Regions from separate parts of the Herbaspirillum sp. GW821-FHT09A12 genome, predicted to be linked through region 1. Evidence: predicted binding sites of a transcription regulator. Region 1 holds the regulator's gene; the other holds the start of a gene.
What was found. Region 1 encodes LexA, which represses DNA repair genes until DNA is damaged. Its sites were predicted from a motif close to ACTGTATNNNNATACAGT; they were not measured.
Positions count from the first base shown of each region.

Region 2: a site for LexA is predicted at 2,219-2,236, ahead of ruvA (Holliday junction branch migration protein RuvA). Genes of this name have one in related genera too.

Region 1 is NZ_JBWKPR010000002.1:960,560-968,918, reverse strand. It holds gene AC07N6_RS09460 (tetratricopeptide repeat protein) at 1-491, opposite strand, end outside; gene lexA (transcriptional repressor LexA) at 756-1,412, opposite strand; gene rpsF (30S ribosomal protein S6) at 1,732-2,097, shown strand; gene priB (primosomal replication protein N) at 2,122-2,415, shown strand; gene rpsR (30S ribosomal protein S18) at 2,458-2,742, shown strand; gene rplI (50S ribosomal protein L9) at 2,769-3,221, shown strand; gene AC07N6_RS09430 (replicative DNA helicase) at 3,426-4,880, shown strand; gene AC07N6_RS09425 (DUF47 domain-containing protein) at 5,095-5,721, shown strand; gene AC07N6_RS09420 (inorganic phosphate transporter) at 5,810-6,823, shown strand; gene AC07N6_RS09415 (PhoH family protein) at 6,907-8,359, opposite strand, start outside.
Region 2 is NZ_JBWKPR010000001.1:340,464-348,822, forward strand. It holds gene AC07N6_RS01520 (branched-chain amino acid ABC transporter substrate-binding protein) at 1-545, shown strand, start outside; gene ruvC (crossover junction endodeoxyribonuclease RuvC) at 621-1,163, shown strand; gene AC07N6_RS01530 (DUF808 domain-containing protein) at 1,220-2,167, opposite strand; gene ruvA (Holliday junction branch migration protein RuvA) at 2,288-2,866, shown strand; gene ruvB (Holliday junction branch migration DNA helicase RuvB) at 2,889-3,944, shown strand; gene AC07N6_RS01545 (2-keto-4-pentenoate hydratase) at 4,150-4,992, shown strand; gene AC07N6_RS01550 (YaiI/YqxD family protein) at 5,041-5,496, shown strand; gene AC07N6_RS01555 (DUF2147 domain-containing protein) at 5,596-6,069, opposite strand; gene AC07N6_RS01560 (valine--tRNA ligase) at 6,216-8,359, opposite strand, start outside.

The sequences.
Region 1 (8,359 bases):
TTCATGATCGTCGATACTGCTTCGTTCAAGCGCTTGGCGTCAATCAGGGCCCGTCCCAGGTGGCTCAGCGGGCCCGGCGCGCCGGGCTCGCGCGCGACTGCATCTTCAAAATAGGCGATTGTCGCCTCGGGGTCGTTCTTTTCATGCAGGGCGTTGGCCAGGCCGATGCGGGCCTCGCGATTGTCATGGTCGCAGGCGATGGCGCGTTCGAACAGCTTGATCGCCTCATCGACGCGCTCCTGCCTGAGGACGCAATTTGCCAGGCTGGTGGCGTATTCCGCGTTGCCTGGATCGCCCTCCATGGCCTTTCTCAGCCATTTTTCGCCCAGCGCGTAATCGTATTCCTGTACGGCAATCAAGCCACGGGCATTGTGGGCAAAGATCAGATTGGGGGCGCGCTTGAGCACCGCATCGCACTGTTGCCGGGCTTCGGCAAGCTTGCGCGCTTCAAGCAGATCAAGGCTGGCGCGAACGTCAAGCAGATCTTGCAACTGATATTTCGATGGTGGTGGGGAGGCTTTTGATTTGCCCTTGCGCGTAGACATCAAATTTCCTTGCTAGATGGATCAGTACCGTTCGCGAAGACGAAGGGGGAATGCGACAGCTAGGCATGATATGTGGCTACGCGGCTGGATGAAAGTGCGAACAGAAAGCGAAACAGGGCGTTTTTGCTCAGACTCAAGCTTCGTTTTGCCGAGCTGATGCGGCACGCAAAACGAAGCGATGGCGATGGGCGGGCAGCGGGGATGAATGGCTTACCAGCTACGCAGCAACCCTACTGCGAGCCCTTCGAGGGCGAAGTCTTGCTCATCCTGGTGGATGACGATGGGTTGGAAGTCCGGATTTTCCGGCAGCAGCGTAATGGTGGTGCCGGATTTCTGGTAGCGCTTGACGGTGACGTCGTCCGCCAGGCGGGCAACGACAATCTGGCCGTTGCGCGCCTGCTCGGTCTTTTTGACCGCCAGCAGGTCGCCGTCGAGGATGCCGGCGTCGCGCATGGACATGCCGCGCACCTTCAGCAGGTAGTCGGGTTTGCCCGAAAACAGGGCGGGATCTACCTGGTAGGTTTTTTCCACATGCTCTTGCGCGAGGATGGGCGAGCCGGCCGCGACGCGGCCGACCAGCGGCAGGCTCAATTGCATCAGGGCCGGGTGGGGCAGCGCCATCTGGCGGTTGCCTGGCAGGCCGGCAGCGATCCCTGGCTCCCGCAGCCGGATGCCGCGGGAGGTGCCAGGGGAGATTTCAATGGCGCCCTTGCGGGCCAGCGCCTGCAAATGCTCTTCGGCCGCATTGGCGGAGCGAAAGCCCAGTTCCGAGGCAATCTCGGCGCGCGTCGGGGGGAAGCCGGTGTTTTCAATGGCGTTCTTGATCAGGTTGAGGATCTGTTCCTGGCGCGCGGTGAGCTTGAGCATGTGGAGTGCCTTTCTGTAAAGGAAGGCTGTTTGTATGAACAGTCTGTATTTTTATACAGTTGCCATCTTTGTGTCAACGGCAACATGCGGCGGCGCAACGGATATTGCCCATCCTCCATCCATATATAAATAGAAGCGAGGCAGAGGGGCGATTCCCCGTCGCCGGATGCGGTGGGCCGAACTGTCGCCGCCAGGCCTCGCACAAGCTCGCCAGGATTGCTGTTTGGCCGGATATCTTGTATGATTGCCGGCTTTCCTCTTCCCACACTCGTCTTGACGCCGGGGTGGGCGTTTTGTCAATAGTCCAAAAGGAGTCTACATGCGTCATTATGAAATCGTATTTATCGTCCACCCGGACCAAAGCGAGCAAGTGCCTGCGATGATCGAGCGTTACAAGGGCATCGTCACCACTCGCGGCGGCCAGGTGCACCGTGTCGAAGATTGGGGCCGTCGTCAACTGGCCTACCAGATCCAGAAACTGGCCAAGGCGCACTACGTCTGCCTGAACATCGAAGTCGACAGCGAAACGCTGGCCGAAATCGAAACCGGCTTCAAGTTCAACGATGCCGTCCTGCGCCACCTGACCGTCAAGATGAAGAAGGCCGAAACCGGTCCTTCCCCGATCCTGAAGGCAGTGCAAAAGGAAGACGCAGCCAAGAGCCGCACCGAAGCACCGGCCGCCTGATTGCGCGGCGATTCGTAGCGGAGAGTGAACCAGCTTCAAGTCATCGCCAGCCTGGCCGAACGTGATGTGTTGCGTTATACGCCGGCCGGTATCCCGATTGTGACTGCCAGGTTGCAGCACCAGTCGGAGCAGATGGAAGCGGGGATCAAGCGCCTGGTGGAGTTCGACATTGCGGCCATGGCCGTCGGGGAAATCTCCGGTCGACTCAACAAGGCGACGCTGGGAGCCATGTTCCAATTCACCGGTTTTCTGGCCCGCAGGAATCGCAACAGCAAGAGCGTCGTGTTTCACATCGTTGATTTTGATCCCGTCGGTTGATCCGACACAGACATTACCCAATTTAGATACAGGAGCCAAACCATGGCATTCGGTAAAAAGTTCGATAAAAGCAAACTGAAAAACAAGCGCCAACAGCAAAACCCGCTGTTCAAGCGCAAGAAATTTTGCCGTTTCACCGCCGCTGGCGTTGAACAGGTCGATTACAAGGACGTGGACACCCTGAAGGACTTCGTTCAGGAAAACGGCAAGATCATGCCGGCACGCCTGACCGGCACCAAGGCCCACTACCAGCGTCAGGTCGACACCGCGATCAAGCGTGCTCGTTACCTGGCCCTGCTGCCGTACACCGATCTGCACAACGCATAATCGCCGCCGAGAAATAGGAGAAAAACATGCAAGTCATTCTGTTGGAAAAAATCGTTAATCTCGGTGGTCTGGGCGATGTCGTGCGCGTCAAGGACGGTTTCGCGCGCAACTTCCTGATCCCGCAACGCAAGGCCCGCCGCGCTACCGATGCAGCCATCGCTGAATTCGAAGCCAAGCGCGCCGACCTGGAAAAGGCCGCCGCTGAAAAGCTGGCAGCTGCCCAAGCCCAAGGCGAAAAGCTCAACGGCGCCACCATCGAAATCTCGCAAAAGGCGGGCGTCGATGGCCGTCTGTTCGGTTCGGTCACCAACTTCGACATCGCCGAAGCGCTGGGCAAGCAAGGCTTTGCAGTGGAAAAGTCGCTGGTTCGCCTGCCCAATGGTCCGTTGAAGACCGTTGGCGAGCACCCGGTTGCAGTTGCCCTGCACACCGACGTGGTGGTCGATGTGACCATCAACGTCAAGGGCGAGCAAGCGTAAGCATTGCATTCGCTGCAATTCAATTTGCAATAAGAAAGCCGGGTTCGCCTGGCTTTTTTATTGCCGCCCGACATCGGAACGGAAGCCTTGCCGGCCGTATCCCGAGGCCGGCGCGGTCAAGCCCGGCAAACGGAAATGAGCACGCAAGATGTGGGCTGCGATTTGCCTCCAGCCTGAAACGGCCAACACCCATAGCAGGTTATAATGCGCGCCATGAAAGAATCATCCCGCGCCAAGAAAGACTCCTTTCCATCGTTCCGCGGCCCCAGAGATTCCTCTGATCCCGAGGTCGATTCGCTACGCGTGCCGCCACACTCCATCGAGTCCGAACAATCGGTGCTCGGCGGTTTGCTGCTGGACAACGCGGCGTGGGACCGTATCGCCGATTTCGTCAGCGCTGACGACTTCTACCGTTACGACCACCGCATCATCTTCGAACATATCGTCAAGCTGATCAACAGCACCAAGCCGGCTGACGTCATTACCGTCTACGAAGCCTTGTCCACCAGCGGCAAGGCTGAAGAAGTGGGCGGCCTGGTCTATCTCAACGCACTGGCGCAGAACACGCCGTCAGCCGCCAATATCCGTCGCTACGCCGAGATCGTGCGCGACCGCGGCATCCTGCGCAAGCTCATCACGGTGGCCGACGAGATTTCCGGCAACGCCTTCAATCCGCAGGGCAAGGACGTCAAGCAGATGCTGGACGAGGCCGAGTCCAAGATTTTCGCCATCGCCGAAGAAGGTTCGCGCGGCTCGCAGGGTTTCATGGAAATCCAGCCCTTGCTGACGCAGGTGGTCGAGCGCATCGATGAACTGTACAACCGCGACAATTCCAGCGACATCACCGGGGTGCCGACCGGCTTCATCGACCTCGACAAGATGACCTCCGGCCTGCAGCCGGGCGACCTGATCATCGTCGCGGGACGTCCTTCCATGGGCAAGACGGCATTTTCGATTAACATCGGCGAAAACGTTGCCATCGACAGCGGCCTGCCGGTGGCGGTGTTCTCGATGGAAATGGGCGGCGCCCAGCTGGCCATGCGTATGCTGGGCTCGGTCGGTCGCCTGGACCAGCACCGCCTGCGTACCGGCCGTTTGCTGGACGAAGACTGGCCCCGCCTGACGCACGCCATCCAGAAGATGAATGATGCGCAGTTCTACATCGACGAAACGCCGGCCCTGAGCCCGATCGAATTGCGCGCGCGCTCGCGTCGCCTGGCGCGCCAGTGCGGCAAGCTGGGCCTGATCATCATCGACTACCTGCAACTGATGTCCGGCAACGGCGGCAGTTCCTCGGAGAACCGCGCTTCGGAAATCTCGGAAATCTCGCGTAGCCTGAAGGGCCTGGCCAAGGAGCTCAATTGCCCGGTGATCGCGCTGTCGCAGCTGAACCGCTCGCTGGAGCAACGCCCCAACAAGCGTCCCGTGATGTCCGACTTGCGCGAATCCGGCGCCATCGAGCAGGATGCCGACGTGATTTTGTTCATTTACCGGGATGAGGTTTACAATCCGGACTCGCCCGACAAGGGAACGGCGGAAATCATCATCGGCAAGCAGCGTAACGGGCCGATCGGCAGTATCCGACTGTCATTCCTGGGCATGTATACCAAGTACGACAATTACATCGGTAACCTGGCCCAGCCTTACGGCGGCGATTGATGGATCATTTTTCGGCCGCGCGCAATGCCGGCGGCCATGAGGGGACCACGGGCGGCTTTTTGCCGCTCGTGTCGTGTAAGTAAAGCGCGGAGCCGGTCGGTTCGGCGCGCAAGACGGGCAGGGCGGTTTTTCGCAAGGGATGGAAGCGGCGCCCGTATCGCCGGTCCGAAACAGCGCTTCATGCAAGCGCGAATCATAGACGAGAGAGTGAAACATGTTTGGACGATTGATGCCGACTGAAGGCAAATTCTTTGACCTTTTCAATCAGCATGCCGAATTGGGGGTCAAGGGCGCAAAGGAAATGGTCGCGCTGATGACCAATTTCGATGACCTCGAAATTCGCGTGCACGCGATTGAAACCGTCGAAAAGCAGGCCGACAAGGTGACCCACACCACCATCGACTTGCTGCATAAAACCTTCATCACCCCGCTCGACCGCGACGACATCCACCAACTGATCACCCGCATGGACGACATCCTCGACCTGCTCGAGGATGCGGCCCAGACCATCTCCCTGTACGACATCAAGTCCATCACCCCCGAAGCCAAGCGCCTGGCGGAGCTGTGCCTGGCCTGTGCGGAAAAGGTGCAGGCCGCCGTGGGCCTGCTGCACAACATGGACAATTCGCGCCAGATCCTGGCGATCTGCCAGGAGATCGATCGCCTCGAATCCGATGCCGACCATGTGATGCGCGCGGCCATGTCCAAGCTGTTCCGCGACGAGCCCGACGTGCGCACGCTGATCAAGCTCAAGGCCATCTACGAGATCCTGGAAACCGTCACCGACCGCTGCGAAGACGTGGCCAACATCATTGAAGGCATCATCGTCGAAAACGCCTGATGCCAAGTTGCCCGGCAGTTGCGGCAACCGCCGCCTGCCGGCGTGACCTGGCCACGGCTGCGGGTCGGCCTCAAACAACGGTTTATCCATGCATACAGTTCAAATCAGCTTACATATCCTCGCATTCCTGATCGTCTTGGCCTTGCTGTTCGACTTCATGAACGGTTTCCACGATGCGGCCAATGCCATCGCCACCGTGGTGTCCACCGGCGTGCTGCGTCCGCAGACGGCGGTGGCCATGGCGGCGTTCTTCAACCTCGCCGCGGTCTTCGTGTTCCACCAGCTGCATGTGGCGGCCTCGGTGGGCAAGGGCACGATCGAGCCGGCCGTGGTCGACCATTACGTGGTCTTCGGCGCGCTGATCGGCGCCATTTTCTGGAACCTGGTCACCTGGTACTACGGCATCCCCTCGTCGTCCTCGCATGCGCTCATCGGCGGCCTGGTCGGTTCGGCCGTGGCCAAGGCCGGCACCGGCGCGCTGATCTCCTCGGGCCTGCTCAAGACGATCCTGTTCATCGTGCTGTCGCCTTTGCTGGGCCTGCTGTTCGGTTCGGTCATGATGCTCATGGTGTCATGGATCTTCTTCCGCTCCACGCCGCGCAAGATCGATGGCTGGTTCCGCCGCCTGCAGCTGTTGTCGGCCTCGATGTACAGCCTGGGCCATGGCGGCAATGACGCGCAAAAGACCATCGGCATCATCTGGATGCTGCTCATCGCGGCAGGTTATTCCAGCGCCGGCGCCGAAGCGCCGCCGATGTGGGTGATCATTTCCTGCTATTGCGCGATCAGCCTGGGCACGCTGTTCGGCGGCTGGCGCATCGTCAAGACCATGGGCCAGAAGATCACCAAGCTGAAGCCGGTGGGCGGCTTCTGCGCTGAAACCGGCGGCGCGATCACGCTGTTCATCGCCACCGCGCTTGGCATCCCGGTGTCGACCACGCATACCATCACCGGCGCCATCGTCGGCGTCGGCGCCTCGCAGAAGATGTCGGCGGTGCGCTGGGGCGTGGCCGGCAATATCGTATGGGCATGGATTTTCACGATCCCCGCTTCGGCGTTCGTCGCCGCAATCGCATGGTGGGTCGGCGTGCGCATCCTCTGATTCCGCACATGTCTTGATTCCGGCGCTGCCCACAAAAAAACCACCTTGCGGTGGTTTTTTTGTTGGAGCCGAGCGCGCTTACATCACAGCACGTCGCTGGCATGGTCCGCCAGGCGCGAGCGTTCGCCGCGCGCCAGGGTCACATGGCCGCTGTGCGACCAGCCCTTGAAGCGGTCGACCACATAAGTCAGGCCGCTGGAGCCTTCGGTCAGGTAGGGCGTATCGATCTGCGCGATGTTGCCCAGGCAGATGATCTTGGTGCCAGGGCCGGCCCGGGTGACCAGCGTCTTCATTTGCTTGGGCGTGAGGTTCTGCGCTTCGTCGATGATCAGGAACTTGTTGACGAAGGTGCGGCCGCGCATGAAGTTGAGCGACTTGATCTTGATGCGCGAGCGGATCAGGTCCTGGGTCGCGGCGCGGCCCCATTCGCCGGCATCGCCATCGGACTTGTTGAGTACTTCGAGGTTGTCGTCGAAGGCGCCCATCCATGGCCCCATCTTCTCTTCTTCCGTGCCCGGCAGGAAACCGATATCCTCGCCCACCGGCACCGTCACGCGGGTGACGATGATTTCGTTGTAGAGCTTGGTTTCCAGTACCTGCGCCAGGCCTGCCGCCAGCGCCAGCAGGGTCTTGCCGGTACCGGCCTGGCCCAGCAGCGTGACGAAATCGCACTCGGGATTCATCAGCAGGTTCAGCGCGAAGTTCTGCTCGCGGTTGCGCGCGGTGATGCCCCACACGCTGTTCTTGGCGTGGCCGTAGTCGCGCAGGGTCTGCAGCACGGCGGTCTTGCCGTTGATCTGCGTGACCTGGCCGTAGAAGGCCGGTTCGCCGTTCTTCGGTTCGATGAACACGAACTGGTTGACCAGCAGCGACGGCACATAAGGGCCGGTCACGCGATAGTAGGTGAGGCTGCTGCCGTGCTTGCTTTCCTGCCACGACTCCATGCCCTTGCCGTGCTTGGTCCAGAAGTCGTCCGGCAGTTGCTGGATGCCCGAGTACAGCAGGTCGGTGTCTTCCAGCACATGGTCGTTGAAATAGTCTTCGGCTGGCAGGCCGATGGCGCGCGCCTTGAGGCGCATGTTGATGTCCTTGGACACCAGCACCACCGGACGCTCCGGATATTGCTGGTCCAGCGCGCGCACCACGCCCAGGATCTGGTTGTCGGCCTTGCCTTCGGGCAGGCCTTCCGGCAGCGCGGCATTCTGCAGCTTGGTCTGGAAGAACAAGCGGCCCTTGGCGTCCTTGTTGCCCAGCTTGGCCAGCGGGATGCCGAGGTCGATCGCATCTTCGGCGATGTCGGACACCAGCGCATCCAGCGAGCGCGAGATCTGGCGCGCGTTGCGGGCGACTTCCGACATGCCCTTTTTGTGGTTGTCCAGTTCTTCCAGCGTGATCATCGGCAGGTAGATGTCATGCTCTTCGAAGCGGAACAGCGAGGTCGGGTCGTGCATCAGCACGTTGGTGTCGAGCACGAACAGTTTGGACACGCCCAGCTTGTCGGCGGTGCGGCTGGTGGGGGATTTGGCGCGCGATTCC
Region 2 (8,359 bases), on a different contig from region 1:
ATTATTCCGTGAGCGACAAGACTTCCGACTTCAACCAGGCGCTGACGGAGATCAAGGAGCGCAAAGCCGATGCGATTTTCTGGGGCGGCACGCATTTGCAGGCCGCCAACATGATCGTCAGCGCCAAGCGCCTGGGGTTGACCACCCGCTTCCTGAATGCGATGAATGGAATGAACAACCAGAATGTGCTGAGCCGGGTCAATGACGTCGGCAATATCCTGTCGCTGGAGTCGGACCAGCCCAGGGACAAGATTGCCAAGTGGAAGTCCTTTGAAAAAGCCTATCTCGCGAATTTCCAGGGATCCTACATCGATGTCAGCGCGTTGCGCGCTTACGATGCGGTGCAGATACTGGGCGAGGCCATCAAGTCCGCTAATTCCCTCGATCCGCAGAAGCTGGCGGAGACCTTGCACAAGGAAAAGTTCAAGGGACTGACCGGCCCCATTGAGTTCGATCGGGAGGGGAATTTGAATAATCCGGTGTTTACCGTGTATGAGTCACAAGGCACCGAGTGGAAGGTAGTCGAGGTAGTGAAGGCCGATTAGGGCCGCTCAGGGCCGCTCAGGATCGATTATCATCAGGCCTTGTCTGCCCCGGCAGTCATCTCAACGTTCGGGTTCATGAAAATTCTCGGTATCGACCCTGGTTTGCGCACCACCGGTTTCGGCGTGATCCGCAAGCAGGGCAACAAGCTTTCCTATATCGCCTCGGGCACCATCAAGACGCCCGACGGCGACCTGCCGCAGCGGCTCAAGGTGATCCTCAACAGCGTTTCCGAAGTGGTGCGCGCTTATGCGCCCGACTGCGCGGCGATCGAAAAGGTGTTCGTCAACGTCAACCCGCAATCCACCTTGCTGCTGGGGCAGGCGCGCGGGGCGGCGATCTGCGCGCTGGTCGGCGCCGACCTGGCGGTGGCCGAATACACCGCGTTGCAGGTCAAGCAAGCCGTGGCCGGCCATGGCCGGGCGCAAAAGGCGCAGGTGCAGGAAATGGTGGCGCGGCTGCTGCAGTTGCCGGGCCTGCCCGGCACCGACGCCGCCGATGCGCTGGGCGTGGCGATCTGCCATGCGCACGGCGGCGATGTGCTGGCCAGCCTGGGTACGCTGGCGCCGGGGCTGGCGAAGAAGGGCTTGCGCATGCGCGGCGGACGGCTGGTGGGCTGAGGCTCCCGCTGCTGTCGCCACCGCCATGCGGATAGGATGACGACGGTGCGCCGGCCTTATTGCTGCGATTTTCTTGCCAGGGCGAGCATGCGCTTGACCGCCTCTACCGCCAGCAACACCACGCCGCCCGCGACGACGCCGAACACGGCATCGAGTACCGACGGCGCCAGCGCCGCCAGCACGCCACCAACGACCGGTACGCCGGCGATGGCCGCGGCTGCCGCTGCGATGCCGTGGTGGGCGAACGGCAAGCCGTGCGTCAGGATGCCGCCGCCCACCATGAACATGGCCACGGTGCCGATCACCGACAGGCTGCGCATCATGGCCGGGGCCGCCGCCAGGATGGCGCGCCCCAGTTTTTGCTTGATGCGGCCGAGCGTGCCGGCGCCGGCCGTGCGCAGCAGGTAGAGCCCGCCATCGTCGAGTTTCACGATAGCGGCGACGATGCCGTACACCCCCACCGTCATGATCAGCGCGATGCCGACCAGCACCGTCACCTGCTGCTGCAACGGCGCGCCGGCGACGGTGCCCAGGGTGATGGCGATGATTTCGGCCGAGAGGATGAAGTCGGTGCGTACGGCGCCCTTGATCTTGTCCTGTTCATAGGCCGCGGGATCGATCTCGGCGGGAGCGCCGGCGCTCTCATGGTGTTGTTCGCCGGCTCCGTGCGGCAGGTATTTGTGCGCCAGCTTTTCGAAACCTTCGAAGCACAGGAAGGCGCCGCCCAGCATCAGCAGCGGCGTTACCGCCCACGGGATGAAGGCGCTGATGGCCAGCGCCGCCGGCACCAGGATCGCCTTGTTCTTGAGCGAACCCAGGGCCACCGCCCACACCACCGGCAGTTCGCGCTCGGCCTTGACCCCCGCCACCTGCTGGGCGTTCAGGGCGAGGTCGTCGCCCAGCACGCCGGCGGTTTTCCTGGCCGCGACCTTGGTCATTGCGGAAACGTCATCCAATACCGAGGCGATATCGTCGATCAGTGCGAAGAAGCTGCTGCCTGCCATGCTTGTCCTTTTTATATGTAATGCGGCGGGTGTCGCCGGGTGATGCGGGATACTGTTTATCCAAACAGTACTGTATCATTCCGGCTTATCGTTGATACCAACGCCCAACACATCCATGCCATGATCGGTCGCCTCTCCGGAACCCTGTTCGAAAAAAATCCCCCGAATCTGCTGGTCGACTGCAATGGCGTCGGCTATGAGGTCGCGGTGCCGATGAGCACCTTCTACAACCTGCCCGGACTGGGCGACAAGGTGGTGTTGCTGACCCACCTCGCCATCCGCGAGGATGCGCACATCCTGTTCGGGTTCGGCACCGCCGAGGAGCGCAACACCTTCAAGGAGCTGATCAAGATTTCAGGCGTCGGCGCGCGTACCGCGCTGGCGATCCTGTCGGGCATGTCGGTAGCCGACCTGGCGCAGGCGGTGACGCTGCAGGAAGCGGGGCGCCTGACCCGGGTGCCCGGCATCGGCAAGAAGACCGCCGAGCGCCTGCTGCTCGAGTTGAAGGGCAAGCTCGGCGCCGATCTCGGCGCGGCCGGCGGCGCCGCGCATTCCGATGCCTCGGCCGATATCCTCAACGCGCTCCTGGCGCTGGGCTATTCCGACAAGGAAGCGACGCTGGCGCTGAAGCAGGTACCCAAGGACGCCAGCGTGTCCGACGGCATCAAGCACGCGCTCAAGGCCTTGTCCAAGGCCTGATGGAGAGGGATAGGATTACCGCATGAGCATCCAGACCGACGATTTTTCCGAACAGCGCATCATCGCCGCCACCCCGGCTTCGGCCAACGAGGAGGCTATCGAGCGCGCCTTGCGCCCCAAGCAGCTCGACGAATACGTCGGCCAGGAAAAGGTGCGCGGCCAGCTGGAGATTTTCATCGCGGCCGCGCGCGGGCGCGGCGAGGCGCTCGACCACACCTTGCTGTTCGGCCCGCCGGGTTTGGGCAAGACCACCATGGCGCACATCATCGCGCGCGAGATGGGCGTGAACCTGCGCCAGACTTCCGGCCCGGTGCTGGAACGCGCTGGCGACCTGGCGGCGCTCCTGACCAACCTCGAAGCCAACGATGTCCTGTTCATCGATGAGATCCACCGCCTGTCGCCGGTGGTGGAGGAAATCCTCTACCCGGCGCTGGAGGATTACCAGATCGACATCATGATCGGCGAAGGCCCGGCGGCGCGCTCGGTGCGCCTCGACCTGCAGCCGTTCACATTGGTCGGCGCCACCACCCGCGCCGGCATGCTGACCAATCCGCTGCGCGACCGCTTCGGCATCGTCGCCCGGCTGGAGTTCTATACCCCGCCCGAACTGGCGCGCATCGTCACGCGCAGCGCCGGATTGTTGAACGCCCCCATCGTCGAGGACGGCGCGCTGGAAATCGCCAAGCGCAGCCGCGGCACCCCGCGCATCGCCAACCGTCTGTTGCGCCGCGTGCGCGACTACGCCGAGGTCAAGGGCCGCGGCGAGATCACGCGCGCGATGGCCGATGCGGCGCTGGTGATGCTGGACGTCGACCCGGTCGGTTTCGACCTGATGGACCGCAAGCTGCTCGAAGCGGTGCTGTTCAAGTTCAGCGGCGGCCCGGTCGGGCTGGACAACCTGGCGGCCGCCATCGGCGAAGAGCGCGACACCATCGAGGACGTGCTGGAACCCTACCTGATCCAGCAGGGCTACCTGCAGCGCACCCCGCGCGGACGCATCGCCACCCCGGCGGCCTACCAGCATTTCGGCGTGGCCGCGCCGCGCACCAGCCCCAACGGCGACCTGTGGGGCGGCTGAGCCGGTGCAGGCATGCCGCCGGTTTGCGTCCGAGACAAGCCATGACGATGGATTGTTGCACTGGCGGAAAGAACGCCTTACGTGAAATATTCCAATCGTGTGAAATTTTTGCCTGAAAGACTGCAAAGGCGAGTTTTTACTTGTGCAAAAACTAATCGTCATTGACAATGGATAGCTATTCACTATCTTTCGATGTGAGCCTGTCATGCTAATGTCGAGCCAAGCAAGCCGCTATGCGCATCAACTGCTCGATGCGCGGGCCAACTCGAAGCAAATCCCCCTGATCTCCAAGAACGAGCCGCTCTCGCTCGAGGACGCCTACGACATCGCCTACAGCATCCGCAACATCCGCGTGGCGCAAGGCGAGCAGCCGGTCGGGCGCAAGATCGGGTTTTCGGTGCGCAAGTCCTGGTCGCGCTACGGCGTCACCGACGACACCCGCACGCCGATCTGGGCGCCGGTGTTCGACACCACCGTGCGCTTCGCCGAAGACAACCACGGCACGCAATCGCTGGCCGGCGCGGTGCAGCCGCGCATCGAACCCGAGATCGTGTTCAAGCTGGGCAAGACGCCGGCGCCCGACGCCACGCTGGACGAGCTGGCCGACTGCCTGGAATGGATGGCGCACGGTTTCGAGATCGTGGTGTGCCCCTACGCCAACTGGGAGTTCACGGTGGCCGACTCGATCGCCGCCTTCGGCCTGCACGGCACGCTGATCATCGGCGAGCCGCATGTGCTGTCGTTCGGCACGCGCCACCACCTGCCGCAGATCCTGGCCGGCGCCACCGTCTCGCTGTCGTGCAACACCGAGTCCGCCAGCGTGCTGCGCGCTGCGGGCTTTTGCAACGACGAGATGGACAGCCCCTTGCACGCCCTGTGGCACCTGCACCAGCTGCTGCAGAAGCAGTCGCAGTTCCGCCAATTGCAGGCCGGCGAGATCATCACCACCGGCACCTGGACCGATGCCCTGCCGATCGAACCGGGCCAGACCTGGGTCACGGCGTTTTCCGGTGTTACCCTGCCGGGGTTGACCGTCTCCTTCGTTTGAATACAGCGCCAAGGCCTCACACCGCCGCTTTCGCAGCAGGGTTTCTCCATGCAGATCTGGGTTGATGCCGACGCCTGTCCGGGCGTCATCAAGGACATGCTGTTTCGCGTGGCGGAGCGCACCGGCATCGTGGTGACCCTGGTGGCCAACCGGGGGCTGCGCACGCCGCCCTCGCGCTTCATCAAATCCATCGTGGTGCCGGCCGGCTTCGACGTGGCCGACCGCGAGATCGTCAAGCTGGCGCAGGCCGGCGACCTGGTCATCACCGCCGATATCCCGCTGGCGGCCGATGTCGTCGCCAAGGGCGGCGTCGCGCTCAATCCGCGCGGCGAACTCTATACCGCCGACAATATCCGCCAGCACCTGAGCATGCGCAATTTCATGGAAGAACTGCGCAGCAGCGGCATGGAAACCGGCGGCCCGGCCGCCTTCAGCCAGGGCGACAGCCGTGCCTTCGCGCGCGAGCTTGACCGCTACGTGCAAAAATCCCAGGCGGGGCGTTAAGCAACGAACGCTCCCCCCTCCACACACACACAAAGCAAAACGGCAACGAATCTTTCGTTGCCGTTTGCATTGGTATTGCCGTGGAAGACAGCGCGGCGCTTATTCCTCGCGCACCCAGGTCTGCGTGCGTCCCAGCATCGGCACGCCGATATAGCCGCGCACGTTGAGTTTCTTGCCGTCTTCAATCACCGTCAGCTTGCTCTTGTAGAGCTTGCCGTTGGCCGGATCGAGGATCTGGCCGCCGCTGTACTCGTCGCCATCCTTCTTCAAGCCGGAGAGGATGGTCATGCCGACGATGGGCTGGTCCTTCAGTTCGCCCTCGCACTTGGCGCAGACCGGGTTCTGGTCTTCTTCCGGCGTGCGGAACAGCTTCTCTATCTTGCCCGACAGTTCGCCATTGCTTTCGGTGATGCGGATCAATGCCTTGGGTTTGCCGGTGGCGTCATCGATGTTCTTCCACAAGCCGACCGGGGAGCCGTCGGCAAAGGCGCAGGCCGATGCCAACAGGCCGGCCAGCAGCACGCCGGCTGCGGCAAGACGGGGCAGGGCGGAAGGGGAAGCCTTGGTATTCATGTTGTCTCCAATTTTGATTAAAAGCACGGTTGTTCTAATTTTATCGACTCAGTGTAGTCAAGCCGGGCGCGCAGGGCAAGCGATAAAAACAAAAGCCGCCGTCCCTTGCGGAACGGCGGCTTGGCGCTGGCCGGATGCGGCGAAACTTACTTCAGTTTCGCCAACTGCTCCTGCAGCTTCCCGACCGTGGCGGTGAAGGTCGCCAGGCGTTCCTTCTCCTGCGCCACCACCGCTTCCGGCGCGCGCGCCACGAAGCTTTCGTTGGACAGCTTGCCGTTGGCCTTGGCGATCTCGCCGCTCAGGCGGGCGATTTCCTTGCCCAGGCGTTCGCGCTCGGCGGCCACGTCGATTTCCACCTTCAGCATCAGCTTGACGTCGCCGACGATGGCCACCGGCGCCGGCGACTCCGGCAGTTGCGCCACCACCTGCGTTTCCGACAGGCGCACCAGGCCCTGCAGGTAAGGCAGGAAGGACTGCACCGCCGAGGCGTCGGCCGCTTCCACGACCAGCGGCACGCGCAGCGACGGCGCCAGCTGCATCTCGCCGCGCAGGTTGCGGCAGGCATCGGTCAGCGCGCGGAACTGCGCCATCCAGGCCTCGGCTTCGGCGTCGACCTTGTCCAGGTCGGCTTGCGGATACGGCTGGCGCATGATCGAGTCGCCGGCCGGATCGAGCTGCTTGTCGGTCAGCGGCGCCACGGTTTGCCACAACTGTTCGGTGATGAACGGCAGCACCGGGTGCGCCAGGCGCAGGATCACTTCCAGCACGCGCAGCAGGGTGCGGCGGGTGGCGCGTTGCTGCGCCTCGTTGCCGGTCTGGATCTGGGCCTTGGCCATTTCCAGGTACCAGTCGCAGTACTCGTCCCACACGAACTTGTAGATGGCGGTGGCGATGTTGTCGAAGCGGTAGTCGGCGAAACCCTTCGCCACTTCGGCTTCGGTACGCTGCAGCAGCGACACGATCCAGCGGTCGGCCTGCGAGAACTGCAGGTAGCTCTTGTCGCACACGCCCTTCTCATGGCCGTCGAAACCGCAGTCCTGGCCTTCGGTGTTCATCAGCACGAAGCGGGTGGCGTTCCACAGCTTGTTGCAGAAGTTGCGGTAGCCTTCGCAGCGGTTCAGGTCGAAGTTGATGTTGCGGCCCAGGGTCGCCAGCGAGGCGAAGGTGAAGCGCAGCGCATCGGTGCCGAAGGCCGGGATGCCGTCGGCGAATTCCTTGCGGGTGGCCTTCTCGATGCTGGCCGCCTGCTTCGGGTTCATCAGGCCGGCAGTGCGCTTGGCCACCAGTTCATCCACGCCGATGCCGTCGATCAGGTCGATCGGGTCCAGCGTGTTGCCCTTGGACTTGGACATCTTCTGGCCGCTGCCGTCGCGCACCAGGCCGTGCACGTAGACGGTGTCGAACGGCACCTTGCCGGTGAAGTGCGTGGTCATCATGACCATGCGCGCCACCCAGAAGAAGATGATGTCGAAGCCGGTCACCAGCACCGACGACGGCAGGAACAGCTTGTAGTCCGGGGTCTCTTCCGGCCAGCCCAGGGTCGAGAACGGCACCAGCGCCGAGGAGAACCAGGTGTCCAGCACGTCCTCGTCGCGCCTGACGGCGCGGCCGCCGGCTTGCGCGCGGGCTTCTTCCTCGCTGCGGGCGACGTAGATGTTGCCTTCGTCGTCGTACCAGGCCGGGATCTGGTGGCCCCACCACAGCTGGCGCGAGATGCACCAGTCCTGGATGTTGTTCAACCACTGGTTGTAGGTATTGGTCCAGTTCTCCGGCACGAACTTGATCTCACCGGAGGCAACCTTCTCCAGCGCGGTCTCGGCGATCGACTTGCCGGGGAAGTAGGTGCCTTCCGGCGCCGGCTTGCTCATCGCCACGAACCACTGGTCGGTCAGCATCGGCTCGATCACCACGCCGGTGCGGTCGCCGCGCGGCACCATCAGCTTGTGCGGCTTGACCAGTTCCAGCAGGCCCAGCGCCTCGAGGTCGGCCACGATCTGCTTGCGCGCTTCGAAGCGGTCCAGGCCGCGGTATTTCTCGGGCGAGTTTTCGTTGATCTTGGCGTCCAGCGTGAACACGCTGATCTTGTCCAGGTTGTGGCGAGCGCCGACCTGGTAGTCGTTGAAGTCGTGCGCCGGCGTGATCTTCACGCAGCCGGTGCCGAATTCCTTGTCGACGTATTCATCCTTGATGATGGGGATCTCGCGGCCGACCAGCGGCAGCTTGAGCATCTTGCCCACCAGCGCGGCATAGCGCTCGTCGGTCGGGTCGACCGCCACGGCGACGTCGCCCA